One region of the Staphylococcus durrellii genome, then DNA from elsewhere that is predicted to be linked to it. Evidence: predicted binding sites of a transcription regulator. Region 1 holds the regulator's gene; the other holds the start of a gene.

Region 1 (8,394 bases):
GACTTCATTACCTGAAGCATTACATCAAGTAACTATCTTAATGACAGATAGGGGGATTCCAAAAGGTTTCCGTAATATGCACGGGTTTGGGTCACATACGTATTCAATGTATAATGACAAAGGGGAACGTGTTTGGGTGAAATTCCATCATAGAACGCAACAAGGCATTGAAAATTTACAACCTGAGGAAGCTGCTCAAACGATTGCATACGACAGAGAATCATCGCAAAGAGATTTATTTGATTCGATTGAGAACAAAGATTATCCGAAATGGAAAATGTATATTCAAGTTATGACTGAAGAACAAGCGCGCAATCATAAAGATAATCCTTTTGATTTAACTAAAGTATGGTATAAAGGAGATTATCCTTTAATAGAAGTTGGTGAATTCGAATTAAATCGAAATCCTGACAACTATTTCCAAGACGTAGAACAAGTGGCATTTGCACCAACGAATATTGTGCCAGGTATTGATTTTTCACCTGACAAGATGTTACAAGGGCGTCTTTTCTCTTATGGAGACGCTCAGCGTTACAGATTAGGTGTTAACCATTGGCAAATTCCAGTTAACCAACCTCGAGGTGTAGGAGTTGAAAATATTTGCCCGTTTAGTAGAGATGGTCAAATGAGAATTTTAGATAATAACCAAGGTGGCGGAACTCATTATTATCCAAATAGCGAAGGTGCTTATGAAAGTCAACCTGAATATAAAAAACCAGGCCTTGAAATAGAAGGTGAAGCATATGAATATGATTTTAGACAAGATGATGATAATTACTTTGAACAACCTGGGAAATTATTTAGATTGCAATCGAAAGAACAACAAGAGCGTATTTTTGAAAATACTGCAAATGAAATGCAAGGTACTACTTTACAAGTACAACATAGACATATTCGTCATTGCTACAAAGCAGATGAAAACTATGGTAGAGGTGTAGCCAAAGCATTAGGAATAGATATAAACGACGTAGACTTAAAAGTTGCTGATTAAAATCATATATTTATTATAAAAAGCGTTGCCTCTCATAAATTTGTGAGAGGCAACGCTTTTTAACAGGTGATTTTAAAATTGATTTATTATTATTAAATATAGGACAAATCATTTTATATTACAAAATAAGATAAAAAAATCACCACCCAAGTGATGATTTTGTCGTATTAAAAGATAAGTTTGAATTTTACTTTTACTTTGTTTCGCGATGTAACGTATATTTGTTCAATCTAGGACAGAATTTTTTCAATTCAATTCTTTCAGGATTAGTACGCTTATTTTTTGTAGTTATATAGTTACGATCGCCGCATTCAGTGCAAGCTAAAGTTATGTTTACGCGCAAAATATAACATCCTTTCTCTAATTAGTAATGCTTACGATTTAAGATTGTATCACATGCTCATACATAGCGCAATAATTCAGTTGTAAATTTTGATGAAAACAGAGAAGTTATAGCTAATCAAAACAGTATAATGGATAATTTAATAATTTATAGTTGATAAATTAAAATTATGTGATAATATTTAAAACGTAATCGTTACGATTTGATAGGAGGAATTATAATGGCTAAAAAATCAAAAATAGCTAAAGAACAAAAACGAGAAGCACTCGTTAATCAATATTATGAATTACGTAAAGAGCTTAAAGCTAAGGGTGATTATGAAGCTTTACGCAAATTACCAAGAGATTCTTCACCAACTAGGTTAACACGTCGTTGTAAAGTAACAGGTAGACCGAGAGGCGTATTAAGAAAATTTGAAATGTCTAGAATTGCTTTTCGAGAACATGCTCATAAAGGTCAAATTCCAGGTGTTAAAAAATCAAGTTGGTAAATTAGTACTAAAGCCCGTTTACATTTGATATAAAACAATGTATATTATCTATTGGTAATAAAGCCGAATAAATGATTGTTCGTAAATAACTATATATTTAATTATTTGTGACTATATTTGTTCATTATTTGGCGATAATGCTTACCATTTAATAGTTGTTTTAATAAAAATGTTAGGAGTATATATATTATGAAAATTTTTGATTATGAAGATATCCAACTTATACCTAATAAATGTATAGTTAATAGCAGGTCAGAATGTGATACGACGATAAAATTTGGGCCTAAATCATTCAAATTACCAGTTGTTCCAGCTAATATGCAAACAGTAATGAATGAATCTTTAGCAGAATGGTTCGCTCAAAATGATTATTTCTATATTATGCATCGTTTTGATGAGGAAGCTCGAATTCCTTTCATAAGTAAAATGCAAGATCAAGGTTTATTTGCCTCTATCTCTGTCGGGGTTAAAGAACGTGAATTTGGTTTTGTAGAACAACTTAAAGCAGAAAATGTAATTCCTGAATATATAACAATTGATATAGCACATGGTCACTCTGACTCAGTAATTAATATGATTAAACATATTAAAAAACATATACCAGATACATTTATTATCGCAGGTAATGTTGGTACACCAGAAGGGGTTCGTGAGTTAGAAAATGCAGGTGCAGATGCTACTAAAGTTGGTATTGGTCCAGGACGTGTTTGTATAACTAAAATTAAGACAGGTTTCGGTACTGGTGGCTGGCAATTATCAGCACTAAATCATTGTAGTAAAGCGGCTCGTAAACCAATTATTGCTGATGGTGGTATAAGAACACATGGTGATATTGCGAAATCTATTCGTTTTGGGGCATCTATGGTTATGGTTGGATCATTATTTGCTGCTCACGAAGAATCGCCTGGTGAAACAGTTGAATTAGAAGGTAAGCTATACAAAGAATATTTTGGTAGTGCTTCTGAATTCCAAAAAGGTGAACACAAAAACGTCGAAGGTAAAAAAATGTTTGTAGAACATAAAGGGTCTTTAAAAGATACTTTAGTAGAAATGCAACAAGATTTACAAAGTTCAATTTCATATGCAGGTGGTAATGATTTAACTTCATTAAGAAAAGTAGATTATGTAATTGTACGTAACTCTATTTTTAACGGTGATAGAGACTAACTTATAGTAGGTGTTTAACATCCGAAAACTATTATTTTATATTATTATATTTCTAGGGTTAATAATTGTTTTACCTATTAAAGAACCTGATTTTATGATGCATGTCCAACAACAAGCTAGAACTAAAGTAGATGCTTGGACGAACAATGATAATATCGCAAATAAAGAGTTGAAGATACCTAGTAAACAAGAATTTGCATTGAATAATGTTCAAATGAATATGACTAAAGCTCAGGTTGAAAATAAATTAGGCAAAGCACAAAGGATAACAACGAATGAATATGGTACAAAATGGTATAGTTACTATACGAAAGATTATCAAGATTTTATAATGGTCAGTTATATTGATAGTAAAGTTAATGGCTTATATACTAACCAAAACGTAATTTCTTCACAATCGAAAATAAAATATGGCACGCCTAAGGAATTAGTGCGTCAACGTTTAGGTAAGCCAATAACTGAAAAACGTAAAGATAACGTGCGTTATGAAATTGATAATAAAGAATACGATACTTTCCATAAACATAATATATATACAACTGCATTTTATGATAAACACAGTAAAAATAATCTAACATCAATCTTATTGGTAAGTAATCAAATGGAAAATCGCTTGCGTGGACAATACGGACCACCTTCAGATGAATTGAAAAAAAGCTTTGAATTGCAAAATTTTGATCTTGTTAATGCTGAACGAGTTCAACACAATCTATCAACGCTATCTTATAGTGATGAAGCATCTAATACAGCACGTAAGCATAGTGACGATATGGCGCAACATCATTATTTTGACCATACAGATTTAAAAGGTAATTCGCCATTTGATAGACTTAAGGCAGATAATATTAATTTTAATGCTGCTGGTGAAAATTTAGCTTATGGGCAAGTTGATAGCATATATGCTCATGAAGGCTTAATGAACTCTCTAGGCCATAGAAAAAACATTTTACGTACAAGTTATCACAAACTTGGAGTAGGTGTATCATTTAATTCGAATAAACAACCTTACTGGACTGAAAATTACACAAATTAATGTTTAACAAAATGTTTTCAGGGTATCTTTAGTGTGTAAGGATGAGATATTTATGAAGGCTAAAAAACAAAAGAAAAAAGCCGATATATTAGAAAAAATTAAAGACGTTTTAGAGAAAAAATAAGCGATTGAGTCTTAGACTCAATCGCTTATTTTTATTGTATTAACCACAAGTCGTTTAATTTTATGAGAGTGTCTAGTGTAAATTACATTTCTCTAAAAAGACCGACAACTTTACCAAGAACTGTCACTTGCTCTAAATATATAGGTTCCATTGTGCTATTTTCAGGTTGAAGTCTATAACGTGTTTTTTCTTTATAAAATCTTTTTACTGTAGCTTCATTTTCTTCTGTCATAGCTACAATAATATCTCCGTTCTCAGCAATAGTTTGGCTCCTAACGATTACTTTATCCCCATCTAAAATTCCAGCTTCAATCATACTATCCCCAACAACATTTAATATGAAAATATCGCTGTTATGAGTAGAAGTGAAATGTTCCGGTAATGGAAAGTATTCTTCGACATTTTCAACAGCAGTAATAGGTATACCAGCTGTAACTTTACCAATTACTGGGACGTGAATTGTTTCTTCATTATTTACAGGTTCACTTAATAGTTCAGAAACAATTTCTATGGCGCGTGGTTTTGTAGGGTCACGACGAATGTAACCTTTTTCTTCTAGTCTAGATAAATGACCGTGAACCGTAGAACTAGATGCTAAACCAACAGCTTCTCCTATTTCACGAACACTTGGTGGATATCCTTTAGATTGAACGATTTGCTTAATATAATCGAAAATTTCTGTTTGACGTTTAGTTAATTCTCTCATAATAGGCACTCCCTAAATTAATTTGTCTCAATTATAGCATGAGTTATATTTGTTTACAAACGTTTGTTCGTTTTTGCATTGACATAGAACGCGTGTTCTGATAAATTAGTAATACAAACAAACGTTCTGGGAGTGAATATAATGACTAAACAATATATAAAACAATACAAAACTTATTTAATCGTCCTTTTAGCTACTATGGTACTATGTGTGATTTTTTTAATATCTGCAGATTTTGATACTAAATCAGAACAAACGTACGAAATGACGGACCATCAGATTACAAATCTTTCAAAGGGAACAATGGCAAACACCATGAAATCTAATGAGAATTCCAATGAAAATGACGAACATACACCGAACCAAACATTTGCGATTATTCGGTAGTAATACTGTATCAATAGATATGTTGAAGTGAGCGAAAACATTTAGTTTCGCTCACTTTTTTGATACTATTTGTATTGAGTAAATAACCATGGAGGTATTGCTATGAGTAGTAATGAAGTTAATATTGATAGAATTAATGAATTAGCTAAAAAGAAAAAAGAATCAGGTTTAACTGAAACTGAGGCAAAAGAACAGTCTAAGCTTAGAGAAGCCTATTTACAGTCATTTAGAAAAGGTTTCAAACAGCAAATTGAAAATACAAGAGTTATTGACCCTGAAGGTAATGATGTAACACCTGATAAAGTTAAAAAGATATTAGATGAAAAAGATAACGAAGATAAAAATGAGCAAGATAATAACAAAAACTAATCTTATTTTTTTAAATTAATAGATAAATAAGTTATAATAGTAGTTGTGTTATGCTACTTAAGAAAGGAAGTTGTTTAGATGTTTAATAAAAAAGACCAATTAGCTGTTGATACTATTAGAGCTTTGAGTATCGATGCTGTTGAACAAGCAAACTCAGGGCATCCAGGTTTACCTATGGGTGCGGCACCAATGGCGTATACTTTATGGACTCGCCACTTGAATTTTAATCCCCAATCAAAAGATTACTTTAACAGAGACCGTTTTGTTTTATCTGCGGGACATGGTTCTGCTTTACTTTACAGTTTATTACATGTTTCAGGAAGCTTAGAACTTGAAGAATTAAAACAATTTAGACAGTGGGGTTCTAAAACACCAGGTCACCCTGAATTTAGACACACTGATGGCGTTGAAGTAACTACAGGTCCACTTGGGCAAGGTTTAGCAATGTCAGTTGGTTTAGCTTTAGCTGAAAAACATTTAGCAGGTAAATTCAATAAAGAAGATGCTAAAGTTGTAGACCATTACACTTATGTAATTGCATCTGATGGTGACTTAATGGAAGGAATTTCACATGAAGCAGCTTCATTCGCTGGTCACAATAAATTAGATAAATTAATCGTATTATATGATTCTAATGATATTTCACTAGATGGTGATTTAAATAAAGCTTTTTCTGAAGACGTTAAAAAACGCTTTGAATCATATGGATGGCATCATATTTTAGTTAAAGATGGCAATGATTTAAATGCTATTGACAAAGCAATTGAAAAAGCTAAAACTCAAGATGCTCCAACTATGATTGAAGTCAAAACTGTTATTGGTTTTGGTGCTCCGAATAAAGCAGGCACTCATGGCGTACATGGCGCACCTTTAGGTGAAGATGAAAGAAAGCTTGCACTTGAAAATTACGGTCTAGATCCAGAACAACGTTTCAACGTGCCAGATGAGGTTTATGAAATCTTCTCAGAAAATATGTTGAAGCGTGCTAATGAAAATGAAGAAGCATGGAATAAATTAGTTGAAGAATATGTTTCTAAATATCCTGAATTAGGTTCAGATTTTAAATTAGCTATTAGTGGTAAATTACCAGAAAATTATCAAGATGCTTTACCTGAATTTGAAGCAGGACACAGTGGTGCTTCTCGTGCTGATTCAGGAGAAGTTATTCAAGCAATCAGCAAAACTGTTCCTTCGTTCTTTGGCGGTTCAGCCGATTTAGCTGGTTCAAACAAATCAAATGTTAAAGATTCTAATGACTTTAATGCTACTACTCCAGAAGGTAAAAACATTTGGTTCGGTGTTCGTGAATTTGCAATGGGTGCTGCTGTTAATGGTATGGCTGCTCACGGTGGTTTACATCCATACGGTGCAACATTCTTTGTATTTAGCGACTACCTAAAACCAGCATTAAGATTATCAGCAATCATGGGACTTAACTCTACATTTATCTTTACACATGATTCAATAGCTGTTGGTGAAGATGGTCCTACACATGAACCAGTTGAGCAATTAGCTGGATTACGTGCTATTCCTAATATGAATGTTATTCGTCCTGCTGATGGTAATGAAACTCGTGTTGCTTGGGAAGTAGCGTTAGAATCAGAAAACACACCAACTTCATTAGTATTGACTCGTCAAAACTTAACAGCTTTAGACTTACCTAAAGAAGTAGTTGAAGAAGGCGTACGTAAAGGTGCTTACGTTGTATATGAATCTGAAAAAGATGCAGAATTCTTATTATTAGCTACTGGTTCAGAAGTCAATTTAGCAGTTGATGCTGCTAAAGATTTAGATGCTCAAGGTAAAGGTGTGCGTGTTGTATCTATGCCTAACTGGAACGCATTTGATCAACAATCAGATGAATATAAAGAATCAGTAATCCCATCATCAATTACTAAACGTGTAGCTATCGAAATGGCTTCATCACTAGGTTGGCATAAATATGTAGGTACTGAAGGTAAAGTAATCGGTATCGATACATTTGGCGCTAGTGCTCCTGGTGACTTAGTAGTTGAAAAATATGGTTTCACTAAAGAAAACGTATTAAATCAAATTCAAACATTTTAATTAATCTCTTATAATTAAAATTATTAAAGACATAAGAGCATGGCTCTTATGTCTTTTTTCTTTAATAGTAAAATGTTAATACTTAAACCAATGTATGTTTACAAATCTAAATTAAAATTGATATAATACTTAAGGTTAAATATATTTAAGGCGAAACTTCCTTGAAATAAAATATATATTTTAGTAAAATGCATTAGGATAGGAAAGTGGGTGAAACAATGGCAATTTGGTTAGCAGTTATTTTAATCGTAATAGCACTAATCATAGGTTTAGTAGGTGGCTTCTTCCTTGCAAGAAAGTATATGATGGATTACTTTAAAAAGAACCCACCAATTAATGAAGAAATGTTACGTATGATGATGATGCAAATGGGTCAAAAACCATCTCAAAAGAAAATTAATCAAATGATGACAATGATGAATAAAAATATGGACAGTAATATGAAAAAATCTAAATAATATGTCATTTATAGACTGGTACATCCTCATAGGAGTGATTGCCAGTCTTTTTGTATTGAATGATATATACGAGAATTTAAGGCAAATAAATGTTAAAGTAAATAGACATATCACTAAAATGTAGTGGGAGGCATAGGAAATGAAATTAAATAAAATAATCATTTATACAGATAAATTAGCAGAAATTCAAACTTTTTATGTTAATCATTTAGGTTTACCATTAAACCAAGACGAAGAAGATTTTTTCTCGATATTAGTT
Region 2 (8,394 bases), 470 kb from region 1:
ACAGCAAAAAGAAGAAATAGGTGAACAATTCGATGAATTTGAGCGTATGATTTTATTACGTTCTATTGATACGCATTGGACTGATCATATTGATACGATGGATCAACTTAGAGAAGGTATCCATTTACGTTCTTATGGGCAACAAAACCCATTACGTGATTACCAAAATGAAGGACATCAACTATTCGATACAATGATGCAACAAATAGAAGAAGACGTTAGTAAATATATTTTGAAATCTGTTGTAACCGTTGAAGACGACATAGAAAGAGATAAATCTACAAGCTTTGGTAAAGCTGAGCATGTCTCAGCTGAAGACGGCAAAGAAAAAACTAAAGCGCAACCTTATGTTAAAGATGAACATATTGGAAGAAACGACCCATGTCCTTGTGGTAGCGGTAAAAAATATAAAAATTGCCACGGCGCATAAAATTACTTAACTGGAGTATGTTAAAATGTTTAACATGCTTCAGTTTTTTACTACGTAATAATAACAGTTTGAAAAATGGTATATAATGATATACTTTAACAATGATTAGGTTATTAAAAATTGAACAATTGAACCTTAAACAAACGTTAATAGGAGCGATGTAAAGTGGAATTATCAGAAATGAAAAGGAATTTAGAAAGTTATACATCAAAATTAGAACAACTTAGGGGGTCTCTTTGACTTAGAAGAGAAAGAGACTAATATACAAGAGTATGAAGAAATGATGGCAGATCCAACATTTTGGGACGATCAAAATAAAGCACAAGAAATTATCGATAAAAATAATGCATTAAAATCTGTCGTTAATGATTTTAATACTTTGACTGATGAGTTAGATGATATGTCAGCTACGCATGAATTGTTAATAGATGAAAATGATCAGGATATGAAGGATGCATTAGAAATTCAAATAAATGAACTTAACGGCAAAATTGACCAATTTGAATTACAATTGTTATTAGACGGGCCATACGACGCAAACAACGCTATATTAGAACTGCACCCGGGGGCAGGTGGTACCGAATCACAAGATTGGACAAGTATGTTATTAAGAATGTACCAACGTTATTGTGAACAACAAGGATATAAAGTTGAAACGGCTGACTACCAACCGGGTGATGAGGCTGGTGTGAAGAGTGTGACGATAATTGTAAAAGGTCACAATGCCTACGGTCACTTAAAGGCTGAAAAAGGCGTCCATAGATTAGTGCGTATATCACCATTTGATTCATCAGGGAGACGTCATACCTCTTTTGCTTCTTGTGACGTTATACCTGAATTTAATAATAATGAGATTGAAATTGAAATTAATCCAGACGATATTACAATTGATACGTTCAGAGCTTCAGGTGCCGGCGGTCAACACATTAATAAAACTGAATCCGCAATTCGTATTACCCACCACCCAACAGGTATTGTAGTAAATAACCAAAACGAACGTTCTCAAATTAAAAACCGTGAAGCAGCGTTGAAAATGTTAAAAGCTAAATTGTATCAACTAGAATTAGAAGAACAAGAAAAACAAATGGCTGAAATACGTGGTGAACAAAAAGAAATCGGTTGGGGCAGTCAAATTAGATCCTATGTCTTCCACCCATATTCTATGGTAAAAGATCATAGAACTAATGAAGAAACTGGAAAAGTTGATGCTGTAATGGATGGAGAGATCGGTCCATTTATGGAAGCTTATCTACGTAATCAAATGGCAAATGCCGAAAAATAATAATTAAGTAAACAATAATATGATTAAGTCGTACCAAGTTGCTAGTGATATGCCGTTGATAGGCATTTGCGTGTTAAGTAACGTTGGTGCGATTTTTTAGTTATAAGAGGAGTAGTTAATAAATTAAAGTTTTGAAATTGTATATATTTATATAATCATATGTAATTTTCAAGCAGATTTATTAATAAACAGAATTAATAGATTTTGAGAACGTTGATTTTATGCATGATTGCATCGTTTGTTAATGAAGCATTATTTTAATAAATAACGCTTTTATTACAGCTTGATAACAGAAGCACTAGTGCTTAATAATTATGCTATATTGAAATCACAAAATTGTTAAAAAAGGATTGAACATACATCATGAAAAAAACGATCACGAGTTCTATTTTTTCTTTATCATTAATTGGTTTACTAGGTCATTCAGCTTCTGCAAGCCAAAGTCATACAGTTTCAGGAGAAGAAACACAGATTAGTATATTAGCAGAAAAATATGCATCAACGACATCCGACATCATTAAATTAAATGCATTCGCACCAAATACAACATATGTAGTTGAAGGGACGACTATATTATTGCCTAATGAAGATATTGTAGAAGTTAAAACGGGCGATACATTATATAAAATTAGCACCAAATATAAAGTGTCTTTAGAAAGAATATATGAATTAAACCCAAATCTAACCGAAAGTATTCAAGAAGGACAACTTATCGCAATTACTGAAAAGGGATCAGCACATTTATCGCCATTTGATAATAACTCAAACGCAAATACTCAGCAGGAGCAGTTCAAGCCATCTACGGATGCAGCACAACAACAAACTTATCCAACTGTACAAACTTATCAATACACGTATAAATATAATAACAAACCTTCAAATCATTACTATATGAATACACATGCACCTAATTATGAATTAAATCATTCTAAATATACACAACAGCCTTCATCTATATCACAAAGGTATAATGTAACTGGTCATAATAATTACTATGACTGGGGCCAATGTACGTATTATGCATTTGATCGCCGCCAACAATTAGGTAAATCAATTGGCACTTTATGGGGAGATGCTAATAATTGGGCTTCTGCAGCTCAAAATCAAGGTTTCAAAGTGAATAATCAACCTTCTGTAGGTGCAGTATTTCAAACAACGGCTGGACCATTTGGCCATGTAGGTGTGGTCGAAAAGACGAATCAAGATGGTTCAATTGTCGTGTCCGAGATGAATTGGCAAGGCTTAGGTAAAAAATCTTATCGTACGATTACTAACACATCAGCGTATCAATATATTCACTAAATTATTAAAAGTTAGCGACTATAACTATGACACAACACGTATTACCACCAGTGGTTATTATTTATACCATTAAAAGGTAAGTATGATTGTAAACATTTTAGTTATGGTCGTTTTATTTTTGAAAATTACACCTAAACATTGCATAATTTAATTAAAGCAAACATGATAAATCGTCTTGTAATAATAATCACATTTGCTTCAATTAATAGAAACAAGTATAATCTTTATTTAAATATACGAGGAGGCATGTGTCATGGGTGTACATCAATATTTTAAACGTTTATCTGACTTAGAAACTTTAATAAGACTACCTGGGAAATTTAAATATTTTGAACATAACGTGGCTGCACATTCGTTCAAAGTAACGAAAATCGCACAATATTTGGGCACTGTTGAAGAGTATGGTGGTAGCACTGTAGATTGGAAAAGCTTATATGAAAAGGCACTAAACCATGACTTTGCTGAAATATTTACTGGGGATATCAAAACGCCCGTGAAATATGCAAGTGGAGAAATAAAAAAATTGTTCTCACAAGTAGAAGAAGAAATGGTAGAAACGTTTATAAGTGAAGAAATACCAGAACGTTTTCAAAATATTTATCGTGAAAGGCTTCAAGAGGGAAAAGACGATTCTTTAGAGGGCCAAATCTTATCAGTTGCCGATAAGATTGACTTATTGTATGAAACGTTAGGTGAAATACAAAAGCGTAACCCTGAACCATTGTTTTTTGAAATTTATGAAATGTCTTTAGAAACAATTATGCAATTTGACCACTTATATTCAGTGCAAGATTTTATTAAAAATATAATTCCTGAAATGTTACAAGAAAAATATATTCCAAAATCTGAGTTATATGATACAACAATGAATTTAATCAATAATAGAAATGAGTGAATAGTATGATATGGTACATACTTGCAGCATTTTTTCCATGCGTATTAGTCATTTTATTTAGTGTGCTAACTAGAAGTAAATGGGTAGGGACAATATTAACACTTATCTTAATAGGTGTATCTGTTCAAAAAGGATTCTTTCATGATGAATGGATAATCTTCATTGATGTAGTTTCTATTCTTGCAGGTTATATCATTATTGATACTTTAAAGTTTCATCAGAAAGACGATGATTATGATTAAATTACTTAATAAACAATAAAATTGATTGTTAAGTCTATATACATTTATACTATATACATTCTCAAACAAACATAGAGCACAACCTATGTTTGTTTTTTATTTGGGGAAATAATAATTTTAAAAACGAACAAATGTTTGTATAAAAAACACTAAATCTGTTAAAATAGTGTATAACTAATACAGAATTATGTAAAATAACATGTTATATACGAACAAGTTGAAATTTAAAAAAGACTTGTAGCGCGATAATAAATAGGAGGCATGTATCACTTATGGAACATTACTCATTTAAATTAGCTTCTGATTATAAACCTGAGGGTGATCAACCCCAAGCTATAGAGAAAATTGTAGATGGTATAAATGAAGGGAAAAGACATCAAACACTACTAGGAGCGACTGGTACAGGTAAAACGTTTACTATGAGTAACGTTATTAAAGAAGTTGGTAAACCAACACTAATTATCGCTCACAACAAAACATTAGCAGGACAATTATACAGTGAGTTTAAAGAGTTTTTTCCAGAAAATAGAGTAGAATATTTTGTTAGTTATTATGATTACTATCAACCAGAAGCATATGTGCCTTCCACAGATACCTTCATTGAAAAAGATGCTTCAATTAACGATGAGATAGACCAATTACGTCACTCTGCCACTAGTGCTTTATTTGAACGAGATGACGTCATTATTATTGCTAGTGTAAGTTGTATTTATGGTTTGGGTAATCCAGATGAATACCGGGACTTAGTTGTTAGTGTAAGAGTTGGAATGGAAATGGATAGGAGTGAATTATTACGTCAGTTAGTAGACGTACAATACATGCGTAACGATATTGATTTTCGACGCGGTACATTTAGAGTACGTGGTGATGTAGTGGAAATTTTCCCCGCTTCTCGTGAAGAGATGTGTATCCGTGTGGAGTTTTTCGGTGACGAAATAGATAGAATAAGAGAAGTAAATTATTTAACCGGCGAAGTGATACGTGAACGCGAACACTTTGCAATTTTCCCTGCCTCTCACTTCGTAACACGTGAAGAAAAAATGAAATCAGCTATCCAACGTATAGAAGATGAACTAGAAGAACGATTAGAAGAATTAAAATCCGAAAATAAATTATTAGAAGCACAAAGACTCGAACAACGTACAAACTATGATTTAGAGATGATGCGTGAAATGGGTTTTTGTTCTGGTATTGAAAACTATTCAGTCCATTTAACTTTAAGACCATTAGGTTCAACACCTTATACATTATTAGATTACTTTGGTGATGATTGGTTAATCATGGTCGATGAATCACACGTAACGTTACCACAAGTGCGAGGCATGTATAATGGTGACAGAGCACGTAAACAGGTGTTAGTAGATCACGGTTTTAGATTGCCAAGCGCCTTAGATAATAGACCATTAAAATTTGAGGAATTTGAAGAAAAAACCAATCAGCTTGTATATGTGTCTGCAACGCCAGGACCGTATGAAATTGAACACACAGACGAAATGGTAGAACAAATTATTCGTCCTACTGGCCTGCTCGATCCTAAAATCGAAGTACGCGCAACTGAAAACCAAATTGATGATCTATTAGGGGAAATTCAAGACCGCATAGATAAAAATGAACGTGTACTCGTTACCACATTAACGAAAAAAATGAGTGAAGATTTAACGACTTACTTAAAAGAAGCGGGAATCAAAGTCAATTATCTGCACTCCGAAATAAAAACACTAGAACGTATTGAAATTATTAGAGATTTACGTATGGGAACTTATGATGTTGTTGTCGGAATTAACTTATTAAGAGAGGGTATAGATATTCCAGAAGTTTCATTAGTAGTTATTTTAGACGCTGATAAAGAAGGATTTTTACGTTCAGAACGTTCTTTAGTACAAACGATCGGTCGTGCGGCACGTAACAGTGAAGGTGAAGTCATAATGTATGGTGACAAAATAACTGACTCTATGCGTTATGCTATCGATGAAACTGAGCGTCGTCGAGAAATACAAATGGCTTACAATGAAAAATATGATATAACACCTACGACAATAAATAAAAAAATTCATGATGTTATTAGCGCTACAGTTGAAAGTGATGACACTAATGAGCAAAAACAAAAAGAAGTACCTAAAAAAATGACTAAGAAAGAACGCGAAAAAACAATTCAAAATATAGAAAAAGAAATGAAGCAAGCAGCTAAAGACTTAGACTTTGAAAAAGCGACTGAACTTAGAGATATGTTATTTGAATTAAAAGCAGAAGGGTGACATTGATATATGAAAGAACCATCTATTGTAGTTAAAGGGGCGCGCGCCCATAATTTAAAAAGTGTTGATATAGAAATCCCTAAAAATAAATTGATTGTCATGACTGGTCTTTCTGGTTCAGGTAAATCTTCTCTTGCCTTTGATACGATATACGCGGAAGGACAAAGACGTTACGTTGAGTCGTTAAGTGCCTATGCACGTCAATTTTTAGGGCAAATGGATAAACCTGATGTCGATACGATTGAAGGTTTGTCACCTGCAATTTCAATAGACCAAAAAACAACAAGTAAAAATCCAAGATCAATTGTAGCGACAGTTACTGAAATATATGATTATATACGCTTATTATATGCGCGTGTAGGTAAAGCATATTGTCCGAACCACCATATTGAAATAGAGTCACAAACGGTACAGCAAATGACGGATAGAATATTGAATTTAGAAGAGCGCACTAAAATTCAACTACTTGCACCTGTAGTATCACATCGCAAGGGATCACACGAAAAATTAATCGACGACATTAGTAAAAAAGGATACGTTCGTGTACGTGTCGATGATGAAATTACAGATATTAACGAAGTACCAGAGCTTGATAAAAATAAAAATCATACTATTGAAGTTGTAGTAGATAGACTCGTTGTTAAAGAAGGTATTGAAACACGTTTAGCAGACTCTATAGAAACTGCTTTACGTTTAGCAGAGGGAAATTTAGTTGTCGATGTTATCGGTGACGAAGAATTAAAATTTTCGGAAAATCATGCATGTCCAATTTGTGGGTTTTCAATCGGTGAGTTAGAACCAAGAATGTTTAGTTTTAATAGTCCGTTTGGTGCATGTCCAACGTGTGATGGTCTAGGTCAAAAACTGACTGTTGATATGGACTTAGTTGTGCCTGACAAAAACTTAACGCTAAATGAAGGTGCGATCGTACCTTGGGAACCAACAAGTTCAGATTTTTATCCAACACTATTAAAACGCGTATGTGAAGTATATAAAATAAATATGGATAAACCATACAAAAAATTAACTGACAGACAAAAAGATATTATAATGCATGGTTCACAGGGTAAAGAAATAGAATTTACTTTTAAACAACGTAACGGTCAAACTAGAACACGTACGATGGAATTTGAAGGCGTAATTAATAATATCAATCGTCGTTACCATGATTCCCCATCAGAATATGTACGTGAAATGATGAGTAAATATATGACAGAATTACCTTGTGAAACTTGTCATGGACAACGTTTAAGTAGAGAGGCATTGTCTGTTTACGTATCAAAACTAAATATTGGTGAAGTAATTAATAAATCTATTAAAGAAGCACTTGATTACTATGAAAATATTGAACTATCTAATCAAGATAGAACAATAGCAAACCAAATATTAAAAGAAATTATTTCACGTTTGAAATTTTTATTTAATGTTGGTTTAGAGTATCTAACGTTAAATCGTTCATCAGGTACACTTTCAGGTGGAGAAGCACAACGTATTAGATTAGCGACTCAAATAGGTTCAAGACTGTCAGGTGTACTTTATGTTTTAGATGAGCCTTCTATCGGCTTACATCAACGAGATAATGATCGTCTTATCGAGACGCTAAAAGAAATGAGAGATTTAGGTAATACACTTATAGTAGTTGAACATGATGATGATACGATGCGTGCTGCGGATTATTTAGTCGATGTCGGACCAGGTGCTGGTGATCATGGTGGCGAAATTGTTGCTAGTGGTACACCAAAACAAGTTATGAAAAGTAAAGGTTCATTAACAGGTCAATATTTAAGTGGCAAAAAGAGAATAGATGTACCTGAACAAAGACGAGAAATTACTGATAGAAAAATAAGTGTTAAAGGTGCACGTAGCAATAATCTAAAAAATGTTGATGTTGATTTCCCATTATCAACGATGACAGTTGTTACAGGCGTTTCTGGTTCTGGTAAAAGTTCTCTTGTAAACCAAGTGTTGTATAAATCCCTAGCAAAAGA

What was found. The regulator LexA, encoded in region 1, represses DNA repair genes until DNA is damaged. The targets are predictions, from matches to a motif close to CGAACATATGTTCG.
Region 2: the regulator LexA is predicted to act here: its motif matches at 4,276-4,289, upstream of uvrB (excinuclease ABC subunit UvrB).

Annotation. Positions count from the first base shown of each region.
Region 1 covers NZ_JADIIO010000001.1:1,450,692-1,459,085, reverse strand. The annotation lists gene ISP02_RS07100 (catalase) at 1-991, shown strand, start outside; gene rpmG (50S ribosomal protein L33) at 1,185-1,334, opposite strand; gene rpsN (30S ribosomal protein S14) at 1,555-1,824, shown strand; gene guaC (GMP reductase) at 2,014-2,991, shown strand; gene ISP02_RS07080 (CAP domain-containing protein) at 3,002-4,024, shown strand; gene lexA (transcriptional repressor LexA) at 4,231-4,854, opposite strand; gene sosA (DNA damage-induced cell division inhibitor SosA) at 4,996-5,241, shown strand; gene ISP02_RS07065 (DUF896 domain-containing protein) at 5,344-5,610, shown strand; gene tkt (transketolase) at 5,689-7,677, shown strand; gene ISP02_RS07055 (YneF family protein) at 7,896-8,135, shown strand; gene ISP02_RS07050 (hypothetical protein) at 8,275-8,394, shown strand, end outside.
Region 2 covers NZ_JADIIO010000001.1:1,920,854-1,929,247, reverse strand. The annotation lists gene secA (preprotein translocase subunit SecA) at 1-430, shown strand, start outside; one part of gene prfB (peptide chain release factor 2) at 596-667, shown strand; one part of gene prfB (peptide chain release factor 2) at 669-1,712, shown strand; gene ISP02_RS09275 (CHAP domain-containing protein) at 2,076-3,014, shown strand; gene ISP02_RS09270 (YfbR-like 5'-deoxynucleotidase) at 3,268-3,909, shown strand; gene ISP02_RS09265 (CsbA family protein) at 3,915-4,151, shown strand; gene uvrB (excinuclease ABC subunit UvrB) at 4,424-6,406, shown strand; gene uvrA (excinuclease ABC subunit UvrA) at 6,416-8,394, shown strand, end outside.